2 regions of the Streptomyces spinoverrucosus genome follow, and region 2 is predicted to be linked to the other one. Evidence: riboswitches for the same ligand, from Rfam matches in the RefSeq annotation. Region 2 holds a riboswitch; the other holds the start of a gene.

Region 1 (8,964 bases), 5.1 Mb from region 2:
TCGTCGAGCTGGGGCGGTTCGGGATCGAGCCGCGGCATCTGCGGGCGATGAAGGCTGCGGCTGATCGTGAGGCCGGGCTCGTGGATCAGGTGGTGGCCCCCCTGAGGCGGCACCGGAATCCGCAGACGAGGGCCCATGCGGAGGCTCGGGCGAAGGAGCTGGCCGGGCTCACGGTGAAGCTGCATGCGGCGTTGGTGCAGAGTGCGCTTGGGGTGCGGCTGCCCTGAGCGGGGGGTGCACCTGGGCTGGCGGCCCGGGTTCTGCGCCGGTCTGGCTTCTCCGTCGGCCTGCGTCCTGCGCCGGGCTTCCGGCTCCGGCATATCCGTCGGCTCCGGTGTGAGGGGAGCGGGTGAGTGGGAGGCCGAGGGCGTCCGTGGGCTTGGCTTGGGGGTTGGGGGTAGCCCTAGGTGTGCGGCAGTCGGCTTCTCAAGAATGGCGGCGGAGGGGGCCCGCAGCGGCCGGATCCCGTGGTCGATCGTGGCCCGACTACCCAAACGTCCCGGGCACGGCCTAGGGTTGCTGTGTGAACGAGCTCGATGTCGTAGGTGTCCGGGTCGAAATGCCCTCCAACCAACCGATCGTGCTCCTGCGCGAAGTGGGAGGCGACCGTTACCTCCCCATCTGGATCGGGCCGGGGGAGGCGACGGCGATCGCCTTCGCCCAGCAGGGTATGGCCCCCGCGCGACCGCTGACCCACGACCTGTTCAAGGACGTGCTGGAGGCCGTCGGCCAGGAGCTCACCGAAGTGCGCATCACGGACCTGCGTGAAGGCGTCTTCTACGCCGAGCTGGTCTTCGCCAGCGGCGTCGAGGTGAGCGCCCGTCCGTCCGATGCCATAGCGCTCGCCCTGCGCACCGGCACGCCGATCTACGGCAGTGACGGGGTGCTCGACGACGCCGGCATTGCGATCCCCGACGAGCAGGAGGACGAGGTGGAGAAGTTCCGGGAGTTCCTCGACCAGATCTCCCCGAGGACTTCGGCACCAGCAGCCAGTGAGAAGTGGCCGACCCGGGCGGACGTACGGTCCGTGGCGGGTCGGTGTGTGCGGGGCGGCGCCTCTCGCCCCGGCACGTGCCAGTGGCCAGTGAGAGCGTCCTGCGGCTTCCCGTCAGAGCATTCGGCTAGCCTTTCCCCGCGGTTGGGTGCGGGAAACCACTCTTAGGGTGATTATCACTCGGCGTGCCGAGTGTGGCGATCGTTGACGCACCCTTGGTGACTGCCTACCGTCGAGAAGGCAGGTCAAGGACGGAGGTCGGCGTGAGAAGCAGCGGCGACGGTACGGCTGGGGGTGCCCCCGGACGCAGTTTCGGGGAAAGCGGTCCGTACCCTCCCCCGAGCTCTCGGCTCCGTCCGAGTGGGGGGTACGCGCCGCACGGGAGGCTGAGCGATCAGGCTCCACAGCGACCGACGGCCGTTCCCAGCGGCGGAGGGGCGGCGTCCATGGCGTCCGAGGAGATCGGCTATCGCGGTCCGACGGCCTGCGCGGCCGCCGGCATCACCTATCGGCAACTGGACTACTGGGCCCGCACCGGACTCGTCGAGCCGAGCGTGCGGCCCGCCTACGGGTCCGGGACGCAGCGTCTGTACAGCTTCCGTGACGTCGTCGTCCTGAAGATCGTCAAGCGGTTCCTCGACACCGGGGTGTCGCTGCAGAACATCCGCACCGCCGTCCAGCATCTGCGGGAACGTGGCTTCCGGGACCTTGAGCGGATGACGCTGATGAGTGATGGTGCCACCGTCTACGAGTGCACCTCGCCCGACGAGGTCCACGCGCTGCTTCAGGGCGGTCAGGGGATCTTCGGGATCGCCGTCGGTGTGGTGTGGCGGGACGTCGAGAGTGCCCTGTCGCAGCTGCACGGAGAGCGCATCGACACCGGTGAGACGCTTGTCGGGAACAATCCGGCGGACGAACTGGCGCGACGGCGCAACCGGGCCGTCTGAAGTCCTTCGCACGGCTGTTCCGCAGGCCTGGGGGCATTGTCAGTGGCGTGAGGCAGCATCGGACATGTGAGAACAGCGCCCACGATCCTGCATCTCGACATGGATGCCTTCTTCGCCTCGGTGGAGCAGGCATCCAAGCCGAGCCTGCGCGGGAAAGCCGTGATCGTGGGTGGGCTCGGGCCGCGCGGGGTGGTGGCGACCTGCTCGTACGAGGCCCGGGTGTTCGGGGTGCATTCGGCGATGCCCATGGGCCAGGCGCGCCGGCTCGCGCCCAACGCCGCGTATCTCGTGCCGCGCTTCGGGTTCTACCGGACGATCAGTGAGCAGGTGATGAGCCTGCTGCGGGCGCTGTCGCCGCTGGTGGAGCCCCTGAGCCTGGACGAAGCGTTCGTGGATCTGGAGGCCGGTGGGGCGGCCTGGGACCAGGAGTCGGCGCGGCTGGCGGGCGTCAAGCTGCGGGCCGACATCCGGGCCGTCACCAGGCTCACCGGGTCCGTCGGGCTCGCCGCCTCCAAGATGCTCGCGAAGATCGCCTCCGAGCAGGCCAAACCGGACGGGCTGGTGCTGATCGAGCCGGGCACCGAGCGGGCACTGCTGGGGCCGATGCCGGTGCGGACGCTGCCGGGGGTGGGGCCCGCGACGGGCGACCATCTGCGGCGGGCCGGGATCACCACGGTCGACGAGATCGCCGAGGCGGGCGAGGACGAGCTCGTACGGCTGCTGGGGAAGGCCCACGGGCACGCCCTGTATGCCATGGCGCTGGCCCGCGACGACCGGCCGGTGGTCGCCGAGCGGGAGGCGAAGTCCGTGTCGGTCGAGGACACGTATGACGTGGACATCCACGACCGGGTCCGGGTCGGGCTGGAGGTGCAGCGGCTCGCGGACCGGTGCGTGCGGCGGCTGCGCGGGGCCGGGCTGTCGGGGCGGACGATCGTACTGAAGGTGCGGCGGTACGACTTCTCGACGCTGACCCGGTCCGAGACGCTCCGTGGGCCCACGGACGATCCGGCGGTGGTGCGGGAGGCCGCGGCGCGGCTGCTGGAGTCCGTGGACACGACAGGGGGTGTGCGGCTGCTGGGGGTGGGGGTGAGCGGGCTGGCCGACTACACGCAGGAGGACCTGTTCGCGCAGGCGGCGGGGGAGCGGGCCGAGGGGGCGACGGAGGACGTGGCGGACGAGCCAGTGCCGGAGGAGGTCGAGCCCGTCGAGCGGCGGTGGGCTGCCGGGCACGATGTGCGGCACGCCGAGTACGGGCACGGGTGGGTGCAGGGCAGCGGGCTGGGCAGAGTGACCGTGCGGTTCGAGACGCCCGACTCGGAGCCCGGGCGGGTGCGGACCTTCCTGATCGACGATCCCGCGCTGGAGCCTGCGGATCCGCTGCCACTGGTGGCGCGAAGACCCGAGCTCCAGGGTTGAGCCTTCGGGGTCACGTCTCGTCCGAGCCCGCCAGCTTGCCGAAGTCGCGGTCCGGGAACCTGGGCGGGGCGGCCACGTCGAGGCCGTAGTGGTGGTAGAGCTGCAGTTCCTGTTCCGGGGAGAGGTGGCGGCCGACGCCGAAGTCGGGGGCGTCCTTGATCAGGGCCCGGTCGAAGGGGACGTGCAGGCTGCCTTCGACCAGTCGGCTCGGCTCCAATGGGACGAAGGCGTCCCTGCTGAACAGGCCGGTACGTATGGCGGCCCACTCCGGAACGCCGGTCGCGTCGTCGAGGTAGACCTCGTCGATGGTGCCTATTTTGGTGCCGTTGCGGTCGAAGGCCTTGCGGCCGATCAGGTTGCGCGGATCGATGTCGGTCTGCACGGGCCCTCCACTTGCTCGCACCACATTCGTAAGCACTACGAAAGAGCACAATGGGGAACGCGGCCACTCGAAGGTCCTGGCGTTGACCTCGCTGGTAGTCTGGCAACGGCTGCTGACCCCGTGCGGGAGAGTCCTCCGGAGATCACCGGAGGCGCCGAAGGAGCAAATCCTCCCCGGAATCTCTCAGGCCCACGTACCGCACGGACGAGGTCACTCTGGAAAGCAGAGCGGGTGTCACGGCTTCCGCTCTCACCGACGGTGCAAGCCGGGCGTCCGCAGGGCGGCCGGTGAAGCTCTCAGGTTGAGATGACAGAGGGGGAGGCCGTCGGGGCACCCGTGCCGTGGTGCCCCTCGAAGGTCGCGTCAGACCAGGAGGCCTCCGCAATGACCGCCCAGCGCATTCCGCTCTCCGAGCTCGAACAGGGCACACCCTTCGAGCAGCGCCACATCGGGCCCGACCAGGAGGCGCGGGCGAAGATGCTCGCGCAGGTCGGCTACGGCTCGCTCGACGAGCTCACCGCCGCGGCGGTACCGGATGTGATCAAGAACGCCGACGCCCTGGACCTGCCGGGCGCGCGCACCGAGGCCGAGGTGCTGCGCGAGCTGCGCTCCCTGGCCGACGGCAACCAGGTCCTGGGCTCCATGATCGGGCTCGGGTACTACGGGACGTTCACCCCGCCCGTCATCCTGCGCAACGTCATGGAGAACCCGGCCTGGTACACGGCGTACACCCCGTACCAGCCGGAGATCTCGCAGGGCCGGCTGGAGGCGCTGCTGAACTTCCAGACCGTGGTCGCCGACCTCACCGGGTTGCCGACCTCCGGTGCCTCCCTGCTGGACGAGGGCACGGCCGCGGCCGAGGCGATGGCGCTGTCCCGGCGCATGGGCAAGAACAAGAAGGGCCTGTTCCTGGTCGACGCGGACGTGCTGCCGCAGACCATCGCCGTGATCCAGACCCGCGCCGAGCCGACCGGCGTCGAGGTCGTCGTCGCCGACCTCGGCGAGGGCATCCCGGCCGAGGTCGCCGGGCGTGAGATCAACGGCGTGCTGATCCAGTACCCGGGCGCCTCCGGGGCCGTACGCGACATCAAGGCGGTCATCGACCAGGCGCACGAACTGGGCGCGCTCGTCACCGTCGCCGCCGATCTGCTGGCGCTGGCGCTGCTGAAGTCGCCGGGTGAGCTGGGCGCGGACATCGCGGTCGGTACGACGCAGCGGTTCGGTGTGCCGATGGGCTTCGGTGGGCCGCACGCCGGTTACATGGCGGTGCAGGAGAAGTTCGCGCGCAGCCTGCCCGGGCGGCTCGTGGGCGTGTCCGTCGACGCCGACGGCAACAAGGCGTACCGGCTGGCGTTGCAGACGCGTGAGCAGCACATCCGGCGGGAGAGGGCGACCAGCAACATCTGCACCGCGCAGGTGCTGCTCGCCGTGATGGCCGGGATGTACGCCGTGTACCACGGGCCCGAGGGGCTGAAGGCCATCGCGCGGCGCACGCACCGGTACGCCACGATCCTCGCCGCGGGTCTGCGCAACGGCGGCGTCGAGATCGTCCACGACGCCTACTTCGACACCGTCACCGCGCGGGTGCCGGGGCGGGCGGCCGAGGTCGTCGCCGCCGCGCGCCAGAACGGTGTCAACCTGCGGCTCGTCGACGCCGACCACGTCTCCATGGCCTGCGACGAGACCACCAACCGGGCCCAACTGGCCGCCGTATGGACGGCGTTCGGTGTCGAGGGGGACATCGAGGCGCTGGACGATGTCACGGCGGAGTCGCTGCCCGGCGGACTGCTGCGCACCGACGACTACCTGACCCACCCGGTCTTCCATCAGCACCGCTCCGAGACCGCGATGCTGCGCTACCTGCGTCGGCTCGCCGACCGCGACTACGCGCTCGACCGGGGCATGATCCCGCTGGGCTCCTGCACCATGAAGCTCAACGCGACCACGGAGATGGAGCCGGTCACCTGGCCGGAGTTCGGGCAACTGCACCCCTTCGCGCCCGCCGAGCAGGCCCAGGGGTACCTGACGCTCATTCGGGAGCTGGAGGAACGTCTCGCGGAGGTCACCGGCTACGACAAGGTGTCGCTGCAGCCCAACGCCGGGTCGCAGGGTGAGCTGGCCGGGCTGCTCGCCGTGCGCGGGTACCACCGGGCGAACGGCGACGAGCAGCGGACCGTGTGCCTGATCCCGTCGTCCGCGCACGGCACGAACGCCGCGAGCGCCGTCATGGCCGGCATGAGGGTCGTCGTGGTGAAGACCGCCGAGGACGGGGAGATCGACGTCCGGGACCTGCGGGCGAAGATCGAGCAGTACCGTGACGAGCTGGCGGTGCTGATGATCACGTACCCCTCCACGCATGGTGTGTTCGAGGAGCATGTCGCCGACATCTGCGCGCAGGTGCACGACGCCGGTGGGCAGGTGTACGTCGACGGGGCCAACCTCAACGCCCTGGTCGGGCTCGCGAAGCCGGGGCACTTCGGTGGCGATGTGTCCCACCTCAACCTGCACAAGACGTTCTGTATCCCGCACGGCGGCGGTGGCCCGGGCGTCGGTCCGGTGGCCGTACGGTCGCACCTGGCGCCGTATCTGCCGAACCACCCCCTGCAGCCCGCGGCCGGGCCGGAGACCGGGGTCGGGCCTATCTCGGCCGCGCCGTGGGGTTCGGCGGGGATTCTGCCGATCTCGTGGGCCTATGTGCGGCTCATGGGCGGCGAGGGGCTGAAGCGGGCCACGCAGGTGGCCGTGCTGAGCGCCAACTACATCGCCAAGCGGCTGGAGCCGCACTACCCCGTGCTGTACACCGGTCCGGGCGGGCTGGTCGCGCACGAGTGCATCATCGATCTGCGGCCGCTGACCAAGGCGACGGGGGTGAGCGTCGACGACGTGGCCAAGCGGCTGATCGACTACGGCTTCCATGCGCCGACGATGTCGTTCCCGGTGGCCGGGACGCTGATGATCGAGCCGACCGAGTCCGAGGACCTGACCGAACTCGACCGGTTCTGCGAGGCGATGATCGCGATTCGGGCGGAGATCGAGAAGGTCGGGGCGGGGGAGTGGCCGGCCGACGACAACCCGCTGCGGAATGCTCCGCACACCGCCGCCGTGCTGGGTGGTGAGTGGAAGCACGTGTACTCGCGTGAGGAGGCCGTGTTCCCGGACGGGGTGTCGGTTGCCGACAAGTACTGGCCGCCGGTGCGGCGGATCGACCAGGCGTTCGGTGACCGGAACCTGGTGTGCTCCTGCCCGCCGTTGGACGCGTACGAGGACTGAGGCGGCGGCGTAGGCCGGCCGTAGTGGACGAGGGCTCCCTTTGTGGGGGCCCTCGTTGGGTTTCAGGCGGGGTAGGCGTGTGTCTGGGTGGCCTTGACCGTGGCCCAGACGGGGGCGCCGGGGTGCAGGTCGAGTTCGGCGGCGGCGACTGTGGTGAGGTCGGCGGTGAGTGGGAGTTCGCCGGTGAGGGCGGCGCGGATCTGGTCGCCGTGGGTTTCCAGGCCGGTGACCTCGCAGCGCCAGAGGTTGCGTGCGCTGGAGGTGGTGGGGCGGTCGCGGTAGAGGGTGACCGCGCTCGGGGGAAGGCGACGAAGACCGGGCCTTTGAGGTCCTCGGTGGTGGTGAGGGCGGGGCCGGCTTCGAGGTGGACGGTGTGGCCTTCGGCGGTGCCCTTGTAGAGGTTGAGGCCGACGAGTTGGGCCACGTAGTCGGTGCGGGGGCGGCGGGCGATCTCGGCGGGGGTGCCTTCCTGGACGACGCTGCCGTGCTCGATGACGACCAGGCGGTCGGCCAGGACCATGGCGTCCAGGGGGTCGTGGGTGACGAGTACGGCCACCGCCTCGAAGTCGGCCAGGTGGCGGCGGAGTTGGGCGCGGACCTCCAGGCGGGTGCGGGCGTCGAGGGCGGCGAGTGGCTCGTCCAGGAGGAGGAGGCGGGGATGGGTGGCCAGGGCACGCGCCAGGGCTACGCGTTGGGCCTGTCCGCCGGAGAGTTGGCGGGGTTTGGCGGTGGCGTGGTCGGTCAGGCCCATGCGGGCCAGCCACTCGGCTGCCTGGGCGCGGGCCTGGGGCTTGGTGGCGCCGTGGCAGCGGGGGCCGAAGGCGACGTTGTCCAGGGCGGTGAGGTGGGGGAAGAGGAGGTAGTCCTGGAACACGACGCCTACGGGGCGGGATTCGGGGGGTGTGTGGTGCAGGTCGGTGCCGTCGAGGTGGAGGTGGCCGGCGGTGAGGGGGGTGAGGCCGGCGAGGGCGCGGAGGGCGGTGGTTTTGCCTGCGCCATTGGGGCCCAGGAGGGCGACTACTTCGCCGGGGGTGGCGGTGAGGGTGATGTCCAGGCGGAAGGGAGTGTGGTCGACGACCAGGTGGGCGTGCAGGCCTTCGGGGTGGGGGCGGGTGGGGTGCGGGGGCGTTGAGGCGTCGACGTTGGTCATGGGGTGGGTGTCCTGGGGGTGGGCGTGGGGTGGGGCCGGTGGTGCTGAGGCCGGTTTGGGGGTGGGCCGGGGGTGGTGCTGACGGCGGGTTGGGGCGCTTGGCCGTGTTGGCGGGGTGCTGGTGCGTGCGTCCGTGTTGCCGTAGCGGGACGACTGGCCGCGGCTGCGTGGGTGTGGTGGCTGTGGGGTGGTTGAGGCGAGCGCGGGCGGCTGTGGGGTGGTGCTGGGCGGTTGGGGCTTGGCCGTGCCGCCGGGGCGCTGGTGCGTCCGTCCCTGCTGCCGCAGCGGGACGATTGCCTGCGGCTGCGTGGTGCGGCGGCTCCGGGCTGGGGCAGGTGGGGTGGCTGGGGCTGGGGCTGGGGCTGGGGCTGGGTGGTGGGGGCGCCGCGTTGGCGGGGTGCCGGTGCGGCCGTCTGTGTTGCCGCAGCGGGATGATTGCCCGCGGCTGCGGGGGTGTGGTGGCTGCGCCCACCCCTGCCGCTGCAGCGGTACCAGGACTGCCCGCACCTGCGATCGGGGGTCATGACGCGGTCATCCAGCGGTCTCGTAGGGCTGCCAGGACTGCGATCGAGACCGTGAGGAGGACCAGGCTCAGGGCGATCGCCGCCGCTGGGTCGTTCTGGAGGGCCAGGTAGACCGCCAGGGGCATGGTTTGGGTGCGGTCGGGGAAGTTGCCCGCGAAGGTGATCGTCGCGCCGAATTCGCCGAGGGCGCGGGCCCAGGCCAGGACCGAGCCCGCTGCGATGCCGGGGGCGATCAGCGGGAGGGTGACGCGGCGGAACGCCGTGAAGCGGGAGGCGCCCAA
Region 2 (8,964 bases):
GCCCATGATGCCGAGCGAGGTCACCGACTTGCCGGAGCCCGACTCGCCCACGATGCCGAGGGTCTTGCCCTTCTCCAGCTGGAAGCTGAGCCCGTCGACGGACTTGACCAGGCCGTCGTCGGTCGGGAAGTGCACCTTCAGGTCGCGTACTTCGAGGAAGGCGGTGGGGGCGGCGCCGCTGGTGGGCTCGCCCACGGCCGCGCCGGTTTTGCTGAGTTCGGTCATGCGAGCCTCACTCGGGGGTCGATCACGGCGTACAGGATGTCCACCACGAGGTTGGCCAGGAGCACCGCGAGGGAGGTGATCAGGGTGACGCCCAGGATGATGGGCAGGTCCTGCGTCTTGATGGCGTTGAGCACGGCCTGGCCGAGGCCGGGCAGGCTGAACGTGGTCTCGGTGAGGATCGCGCCGCCGATGAGGGCGCCGAGGTCCATGCCGAGCATGGTGAGGATCGGCGTCATCGTCGAGCGCATGGCGTGCTTGCCGATGACGGTCTGCTCGCGCAGGCCCTTGGCGCGGGCGGTGCGGATGTAGTCCTCGCCGAGGATCTCCAGCATGGTGGCGCGGGTGATCCGGGCGTACATCGCGGCGTAGAGGAACGCCAGCGTGATCCACGGCAGGATCATGCCGCCCAGCCAGCCGGAGAAGCTCTCCTCCAGCGGCACGTACTGGCCGTCGATCCAGCCGAGGCCGTAGGAGAAGATCGCCAGGCTCAGCAGACCGGTGAAGTAGATCGGCAGGGAGACGCCCGCCAGGGCGACGACCATCGCGCCGCGGTCCCACAGGGTGCCCCGCTTCAGGGCGGAGAGCACACCGGCGGCGACACCGAAGACCAGCCACAGCAGCGCGGCGCCGAGTGCCAGCGCCAGGGTCACCGGGAAGCGGTCGGTCAGCACCGGCCAGATGGCCTGCTCACTGCGGAACGAGTAGCCGAAGCACGGCGCCGCGCAGTGGGTGACGTCACCGCCCGCCGCGTAGGTGCGGCCCGCGAAGATGCCCTTGAAGAACTCCCACACCTGGACGTAGATCGGCTCGCCGAGACTCAGCTTGGTCCGCACGGCCTCGACCGCAGCCGGGTCGGCCTGCTTGCCCACGAAGCTCGTGGCGATGTCGACGCCCACCCACTTGGGGATGAGGAAGAAGATGCTGAAGACCACCACCATGATGACCACGAGCATCACTGCGGCGGCGAACAGCCGCCTGATGAGGTAAGTGAGCACAGCTCTCGGCCCGCCGCGGACCGCGGGCCACCGGAGGTCGTCCGGTGGCCCGCGGTCACACCGCGCCGGCCTTCACCTGCCTTTCGTGCCGTTCGGCGGGTGTGCCGGTTACTTCGAGGCTTTCAGGCCGAGGTTGACGAAGTCGTACATGCCGCTGTAGCCGTCGGACGTGTAAACGTTCGCCAGGTCGCTCGAGCGCCAGTTGATGAACTTCTCGAAGACGAAGGGCAGGTAGTAGCCGCCCTCCATGACCTTGTGGTTGATCTCCGTGGCGATCTTGGTCTTCTCGGCGTCGTCCAGCGTGTTGACGTAGTCGTCGAAGAGGCCGTCGATCGCCTTGTCCTTGATCAGGGCGTAGTTGTTGTTGCCGCTCTCAAGGATGTAGCTGCTGTCCCACAGCGGCAGACCGTAGCCCTGAACGGTCGGGAAGTCCGGGCCCCAGCCCATGATGATGATGCCGTAGCCCTTCTTCACCACGTTGGAGGGGCTGCCGATGATGCCGCTGGTCTGCGAGCCGTCGTACTGGTCGATCTCGGCCTGGATGCCGACCTTCTTCAGCGAGGCCTGCAGGGATTCGGCGGTGGCCACCTCGACCGGCTTGTTGTTGCGGACCGCGATGGTGGTCTTGAAGCCGTTGGGCTTGCCGCAGGCCTTCAGCTCTTCCTTGGCCTTGGCGGCGTTGCCCCCCTTGTTGGCGCCGGCGATCTCGAACGGGTCGTACTTCTGGCCCTCGGCACCCGGGACGGACGGCGGCAGCATGTTGGTGCCGATGTCACCGCCGGCGATGGGGCCGCCGCGCGCGGTCTGCAGCGAGACGTGGTCGGCGCCGTAGATCACGGCCTTGCGGCAGTGCTCGTTGTCGAACGGCTTCACGCTCTGCGGGAAGACCGCGTAACGGATGTAGCCGGAGACCGGGTTGTCCAGGTTCTCCTTGTGCTGCTTCAGGGCGGTCGTGCGGCCCTGCGGGGACATGCCGGTCTGGTTGATGTCCAGGTGGTAGTCGCCGTTGATCAGGCGCTGGTCCATGTCATTGGCGTTGGTGAAGAAGTTGATCGTGATCGCGTCCGGGTAGGCCTTGCGGACCGGGTCCGAGGACTGCTTCCAGTTCTCGTTGCGGACCAGCTTCAGCGACTTGCCGGGCTCGTACGACTCGAACTTGTACGGGCCGGACGAGAACGGCCGCAGACCGTACTTGGACTTGGTGTCCTTGTCCTGGCGGACCGGCGAGGCCGAGATCAGGGCCAGCATCTCCTCGAAGTCCGAGTTGGCCTTCGGCAGCTTGAAGACGATGGTCTTGTCGTCCGGCGTCTCGATCGCCTTCAGACCCAGCTTGTCCTTGGAGGTGTCCTTGTACGGGCCCTTGTACTCGCCCTTCGGGTCGAGCACGTCCTTCAGGTACACCGGACCGCCGGCCAGCACGTCCTGCGCCCAGACGCGCTCGATGCCGTACTTGACGTCCTTGGAGGTGATCGGCTTGCCGTCCTCCCAGGTCACGTCGTCGCGCAGGGTGTACGTGTAGGTCTTGCCGTCGTCGGAGACCTCGGCGAGCCCGGTGGCGAGGTCCGGGGTGAGCTCGGCGCCCGCCTTGCCCGGCTCGGCCTTGTTCGTGACGAGCTGACGGCTGTAGTAACGGGCGAAGTTCCACATGAAGCCGTAGTAACCGCGCGTGGTGTCCCACGAGTCGGCGTCCTGGGCACCCGCGAACTTCAGCGTGCCGCCCTTCTTGGCCAGGTCGGCCTGGGCGACCTTGTTGTTGGCGGCGTCGAAACCGGCCGCGCCGGTCTTCGAACCGCCGTCACCGTTGCCGCCGCCGCCGCACGCCGCCGTGGTCAGCAGCGCGGCGACCACTGCGGCAGCGGCCATGGCCTGCTTGCGCCGCCCTGAGGTGCGTTGGGTAGTCACGATCTCGGATCCTCCGGAGTAGATGAGAGACCCCGTGCTGTACGCCACGGGTCGCTTGGGGTACGGCAGTTCAGCGGGAGCCCTTCGGGTCCAGCGCGTCGCGCACGCCGTCGCCGAAGAGATTGAACGCAAGTACGGTGATGAAGATCGCCACGCCCGGGATCACCATGTACATGGGGTCCGAGTCGTAGTAGTCGATCGCGCTCGAGAGCATCTGGCCCCAGGAGGCCGTGGGCGGCTTGACGCCCACACCGAGGAAGCTGAGTGCGGCCTCGGTGAGGATGTTGGTCGGGATCATCATCGTCGTGTAGACGATGATCGGCGCGACCAGGTTGGGCAGCAGTTCCTTGAAGAGGATGTAGATCCGCCCGGCGCCCAGCGACCGGGCCGCCTCGACGTACTCGCGCTCACGCAGCGAGAGCGTCTGGCCGCGCACCACGCGTCCGATGTAGGGCCAGCCGAAGAAGCCGATGACGAGGATCATCACGAACAGCCGCACGCCCGTGCCGGTCAGCCCCAGCATGTTGCTCGGCATGACGGAGACCAGCGCGATGATGAACAGCAGCTGCGGGAAGGCCAGTAGACCGTCCATCACCCGGCTGATGACGGAGTCGACCCAGCCGCCGAAGAAGCCGGCGAGGATGCCCAGCACGGTGCCGAGGACCACGGCGACCAGGGCGGACAGGAAGCCCACGAGCAGCGAGATCTGGGCGCCGTAGACGATACGGGCGAAGATGTCACGGCCGCTGACCGGTTCGACGCCGAGCAGGTGCTCGCCGCTGATGCCACCGAGCGAGCCGATCGGCGTGCCGAACAGCGGGTCGATCAGATCCTCGTGGTGGGCTTCCGGGTCCTGTCCGACCAGACCTGTGATCACGGGCGCGAGCACGGCGACCAGGGTGAGCAGGAGCACCACGACGCCGCCCGCGAGGGCGAGTTTGTCGCGTTTGAGTCGCTCCCAGGCGATACGACCAAGTGACCGTCCCTGTACGGCCTTTGCGTCGCCGCTGACCAGCGCCGCTTCCTCGGCCGCACTCGGGGCCGCTTCCACGGTCGGGTCATGCAATGGTGCCGTCATCTGGCAGGGACCCCTCTCAACCGGCGGTGGCCGGGCCCGCACATGCCGCTGTAGCGGCGTGTTCAATCCGTTTCAATCCGTCGTGCACAGGGGTGAAGACCCCTGGTGCGGGAGTCTTCAACGCTTTGGAGATCTGTCGCCAGACTTGACGGTGAAAGGATGCGTAACCGTGATGCTGTCTGCAGGGTTCCGTTATGCGGACGTAAAGTTACGGCTACCGAACGCAACCATGCGGCCGTGGTCCCGAACGCGGAGGTGAGCCGGAGGGGTTCAGGCCGGAGGGGTTCAGTACGGGCGCGGGTAGCCGTACCCCCCGGCGGCCGGCGCCTGGGCGGGGGCGGCGTGGGCCTCGCGGTCGTAGAAGGGGCGGGCGTTGGCGCGCAGCCACATCGCGATTGGGTCGTACTCGTCGGACATCGCGACGGTCGACACCGGAAGTCCGTCCGGGACCGCGCCGATCGACTGCTGCATCATCGCGCGCACCGAGTCCACGGCGGGCGGCGAGGTGTCGTACACATCGAGACCGATGGCGAGATACGGCGCCCCGAGCGTGGGCTGGACCCAGGCTCGGCGCAGTGAGCGGACGGCCGGGGTGCGGTGGGCGTTCTGCGACAGCAGGGCGTAGAACTGCGGGATCTGGATGCCGGGTTCGGACAGCCGCAGGGGACCGGCGGGCTGGCGATCGAGGCCGGTGGCGATGCGGCGCAGGTCCAGCCAGGGGATGCCGACGCCGCCGCCGGGGGCGTGCGGGTTCAGCCAGAGGCCGTAGTGGTCGGGGTAGAGGGTGCGGGCGACGTCGACTCCGTCGACGACCTCGTAACTGCGGTTCCAGCCGCTGGCGGAGAGCTCCTGGGCGGAGGTGACGCAGGGGGCGTAGGCGTGGCCGTCGACCTCCATGTTCCCGTACTGGGCGTCGGGGCTGCCGGCCTGGCCGTGCCAGAGCAGCATCCAGATCTGGCCGGAGCTGGGGGTCGCGAGGGCGCGCAGGAGTGCCTCGTAGGCGTCGTAGCGCCCCGGCGTCACCTGGCGCAGCATGTGCTCGACCTGGCCGGCCGCGGCGGTGCCCGTGCCGCTCGCGCTCACTTTTTACGCCCTTTCGTGCAACGCCCCTTGTTTGAGCACCTAGCTTAAGCCCGCCCAGCGGCTCGGGGCCCAGTGTCGTCTCGCGGGTGCGGGTTGTGTGTGACTCGTCGCGCAGTTCCCCGCGCCCCTTCGGGCGCTGCCCTCGGCGGCGGCTACAAGCCCCGCTGGTAGAAGGGGCGTACCCGCTCCCGCATCCAGGTGACCACCGGGTCCTGTGCCACGTCCATCAGCACCAGGTTGACCGGCCACTTCACCGGGACCTTGCCCAGGACGCGGCCGAGGGCGTCGAGGGGGGCGGCGCGCAGGTCGCCCTCCCACTGGGAGAGTTCGACGCCCACGAACATCACCGGGTCCGCCGTCTCGATCGCCGCCAGGCAGCGGCGGGCCGTGGTGACCACGCCGATCGCCTCGAACTCCGTGGCCGCCGCCGTGAGGAAGTCGACCGGGTCGTCCTGCCAGTCGGGTTCGAACAGGCGGGCCCGGCCGCCGCTCGCGGTGCCGTCGAGGGGGGTGCGGCCGGCGCGGCCGAGTTCGGCGACCGCCGCCGGCGGGAGCGGGATGCCGACCACGCCGCCGGGGTTCAGCGCGATGCCCGCCTGCGGGGGCAGGCCACGGGCGAACTCGACGGCGGGGGCGATGGTGTACGACATGTGGGGGCCGACGACCCGGCGGAACTGTTCCTCGGAGGTGAAGACCGGGACGTAGGCCTGGCCGTCGATCTCCATGCCGGGCAGGTCGAGGGGGCCGCTGTGCGGGCCGCCGCCGCCCGGCAGCGGCACCCACACGAAGCTGCGGCCGAGCACCTCGACGATGCGGCCGCCGGCCGACGGGACGCCGAGGGAGGCCGACAGCACCTCCTCCAGCTCGTTGCCGGGCCATCCGCCGTGCGGATGGGGGTGCGCCTGCGCCGGAAAGTCCCCCGGGAAATCCATCTGCCTACCGCCTGCTCCGAACCAGTGCTGCCGGCTGAAAAGGCTATCCCGCCGCCGGTCGGGCCGGCTCGCCGCGTCAGCCCGTGAAGCCGATTCTGCGCAGGGCGTCCGCCGCCGCGCGGTCGAGCAGGATCGCGGCGCCGCAGCCACGGGGCAGGTCGCCCCGCTCGACGCGGCGCAGCAGGCGGGAGGCGGCGCGGCGGTGGCGCAGGAACGCGTACCGCGAGACGCCGCGGCCGCGCTCGCGCTGGCCGGCCAGGGCCTGCTCGGGGGTGACGTCGAGCATCAGCAGGTGGAGCGTGCCGCCGCGGCGGCGGGCCTCGTGGGCCAGCCAGGCGCGCACCCAGGCCTGCGTACCGCAGTCGTGGACGACGACGCCCTCGCCGGTGCGCAGGGCGCGGCGCAGTCCGGCGTAGTGCGCGAGGCGGACCAAGGGGCGGTACACCGCGTACGGCAGCCGGCTCGGCGTACGGCGGTCCCAGCGGTCGCGGGTGTCCTGGGAGTCGATGCGCCTGGCGCGGACCGCGCGCCGCATGAGGGTGGACTTGCCGCTGCCGGGCAGGCCGGTGATCACGACGAGGTCGTGCGGGCCGAAGAGCAGGGCGTGCGGGCTGCGGCCCGCACGGTCGCGCAGGTCGCGGACCACGGGGAACGGCAGCGGGGCGCACGCGTCCCGGGCCGGGGCGGTCGGCTGCTTGGGCAGCGCGAGGCCCGTGGTGGTCGCGTAGGCCGTGGTCCTGTTCACCGTGATCGTCCTCCCCTGGGGCGGTTCACGAGTTCCCATCCCCGTCGAGTGTAAAGAGAAGGTAATCCCCACTGTCTCGCATTTTCGTACGCGTGCTGCCACAGACCGGTTACAGATCGCGGCCTGCCGCGATCCGGCGATGCGTGCAATGATGTGCGCGCCAACTGCATACCGGCCGTTTGAATCCGCGCGGGAGAGTTCCCAGGCACGACGTGACTGGGGCGCCGAAGGAGCAAGTCCCTCCCTTGAATCTCTCAGGCCCCGTTACCGCGCGGGCGAGGCACATCTGAAAAGCGGGCCGCTGCCGCAGTGGCTCCACCCAAGGTGCAAGCCGTGACCCCGCGCGTACGGGTGGTCATGGCGAACCTCTCAGGTTCCGATGACAGATGGGGAGGAACGACCTCGCCGTCATGCCTTGGGAGACCGACCGATGAGCAGTACCGCACTCCGTCGTACCGCGCTCGATGCCCTGCATCGCTCGCTGGGCGCGACCATGACCGACTTCGCCGGCTGGGACATGCCCCTGCGCTACGGCTCCGAGCGCGACGAGCACCTCGCGGTGCGCACGAAGGCCGGGCTGTTCGACCTGTCGCACATGGGCGAGATCACCGTCACCGGCCCCCAGGCCGCCGCCCTGCTGGACTACGCGCTGGTCGGCAACATCGGGGGCGTCAAGGTCGGCCGCGCCCGCTACACCATGATCTGCCGGGCCGACGGCGGCATCCTCGACGACCTGATCGTCTACCGGCTCGGCGAGACCGAGTACATGGTCGTGGCGAACGCCTCCAACGCCCAGGTCGTGCTGGACGCGCTGACCGAGCGGGCCGACGGGTTCGACGCCGCCGTCCGCGACGACCGGGACGCCTACGCCCTGCTCGCCGTCCAGGGACCCGAGTCCCCCGGCATCCTCAAGCAGCTCACCGACGCCGACCTCGACGGCCTGAAGTACTACGCCGGCCTGCCCGGCACCGTCGCGGGCGTGCCGGCGCTGATCGCGCGCACCGGCTACACCGGCGAGGACGGCTTCGAGCTGTTCGTGAAGCCGGAGCACGCCGTCGCGCTGTGGGAGGCGCTGACCGAGGCGGGCGCCGGCGTCGGCCTGGTCCCGTGCGGGCTGTCCTGCCGGGACACGCTGCGCCTGGAGGCGGGCATGCCGCTGTACGGGAATGAGCTGTCCACGTCCCTCACCCCCTTCGACGCCGGGCTCGGCCGGGTGGTGAAGTTCGAGAAGGAGGGCGACTTCGTGGGGCGCGAGGCGCTGCGCGAGGCGGCCTCCCGCGCTCAGGAGAACCCCCCGCGCGTCCTGGTCGGCCTGGTCGCCGAGGGCCGTCGGGTGCCGCGCGCCGGGTACGCCGTGGTCGCCGGCGGCGAGGTGATCGGCGAGGTCACCTCCGGCGCCCCCTCCCCCACGCTGGGCAAGCCGATCGCGATGGCGTACGTCGACGCCGCGCACGCGGCGCCGGGCACGCCGGGCGTCGGTGTGGACATCCGGGGCACCCACGAGCCGTACGAGGTCGTGGCGCTGCCGTTCTACAAGCGCCAGAAGTAGACACTGGGCTCGGGTCCGCGTGACCCGGCGCACATTTTGCCTGCTCACACGTAGTTCCAGCAGTCCCCCATTCACCAGCACTCCCGCGCGTACAGGAGAATTCAGGCCATGAGCAACCCCCAGCAGCTGCGCTACAGCAAGGAGCACGAGTGGCTGTCGACCGCCGAGGACGGCGTCGCGACGGTCGGCATCACCGAGTTCGCGGCGAACGCGCTCGGTGACGTCGTCTACGCCCAGCTCCCCGAGGTGGGCTCCCAGGTGACCGCGGGCGAGACCTGCGGCGAGCTGGAGTCGACCAAGTCGGTCAGCGACCTGTACTCCCCGGTCACCGGTGAGGTCACCGAGGTCAACGAGGACGTGGTGAACGACCCGTCCCTGGTGAACTCCGCTCCCTTCGAGGGCGGCTGGCTGTTCAAGGTGCGTATCGCTCAGGAGCCGGCCGACCTGCTCTCCGC

Evidence for each region. A riboswitch is a leader RNA that binds a small molecule or an ion and turns the genes downstream of it on or off. The one in region 2 is predicted to bind glycine.
Region 1: linked by a shared signal. The riboswitch ahead of gcvP (aminomethyl-transferring glycine dehydrogenase) and the one ahead of gcvT (glycine cleavage system aminomethyltransferase GcvT) in region 2 are both predicted to bind glycine.

Annotation. Positions count from the first base shown of each region.
Region 1 covers NZ_JADPZX010000001.1:7,633,440-7,642,403, forward strand. The annotation lists gene ftsR (transcriptional regulator FtsR) at 1-227, shown strand, start outside; partial or broken gene I2W78_RS34660 (bifunctional nuclease family protein) at 524-996, shown strand; gene I2W78_RS34665 (MerR family transcriptional regulator) at 1,258-1,941, shown strand; partial or broken gene I2W78_RS34670 (DNA polymerase IV) at 2,008-3,446, shown strand; gene I2W78_RS34675 (PRC-barrel domain-containing protein) at 3,368-3,739, opposite strand; glycine riboswitch at 3,853-3,948, shown strand; gene gcvP (aminomethyl-transferring glycine dehydrogenase) at 4,124-7,009, shown strand; partial or broken gene I2W78_RS34685 (ABC transporter ATP-binding protein) at 7,072-8,159, opposite strand; gene I2W78_RS34690 (ABC transporter permease) at 8,680-8,964, opposite strand, start outside.
Region 2 covers NZ_JADPZX010000001.1:2,506,223-2,515,186, forward strand. The annotation lists gene I2W78_RS11140 (ABC transporter ATP-binding protein) at 1-225, opposite strand, end outside; gene I2W78_RS11145 (ABC transporter permease) at 222-1,220, opposite strand; gene I2W78_RS11150 (ABC transporter substrate-binding protein) at 1,329-3,122, opposite strand; gene I2W78_RS11155 (ABC transporter permease) at 3,193-4,200, opposite strand; gene I2W78_RS11160 (enhanced serine sensitivity protein SseB C-terminal domain-containing protein) at 4,486-5,283, opposite strand; gene I2W78_RS11165 (enhanced serine sensitivity protein SseB) at 5,436-6,215, opposite strand; gene I2W78_RS11170 (AAA family ATPase) at 6,292-6,960, opposite strand; glycine riboswitch at 7,141-7,240, shown strand; glycine riboswitch at 7,241-7,356, shown strand; gene gcvT (glycine cleavage system aminomethyltransferase GcvT) at 7,391-8,509, shown strand; gene gcvH (glycine cleavage system protein GcvH) at 8,618-8,964, shown strand, end outside.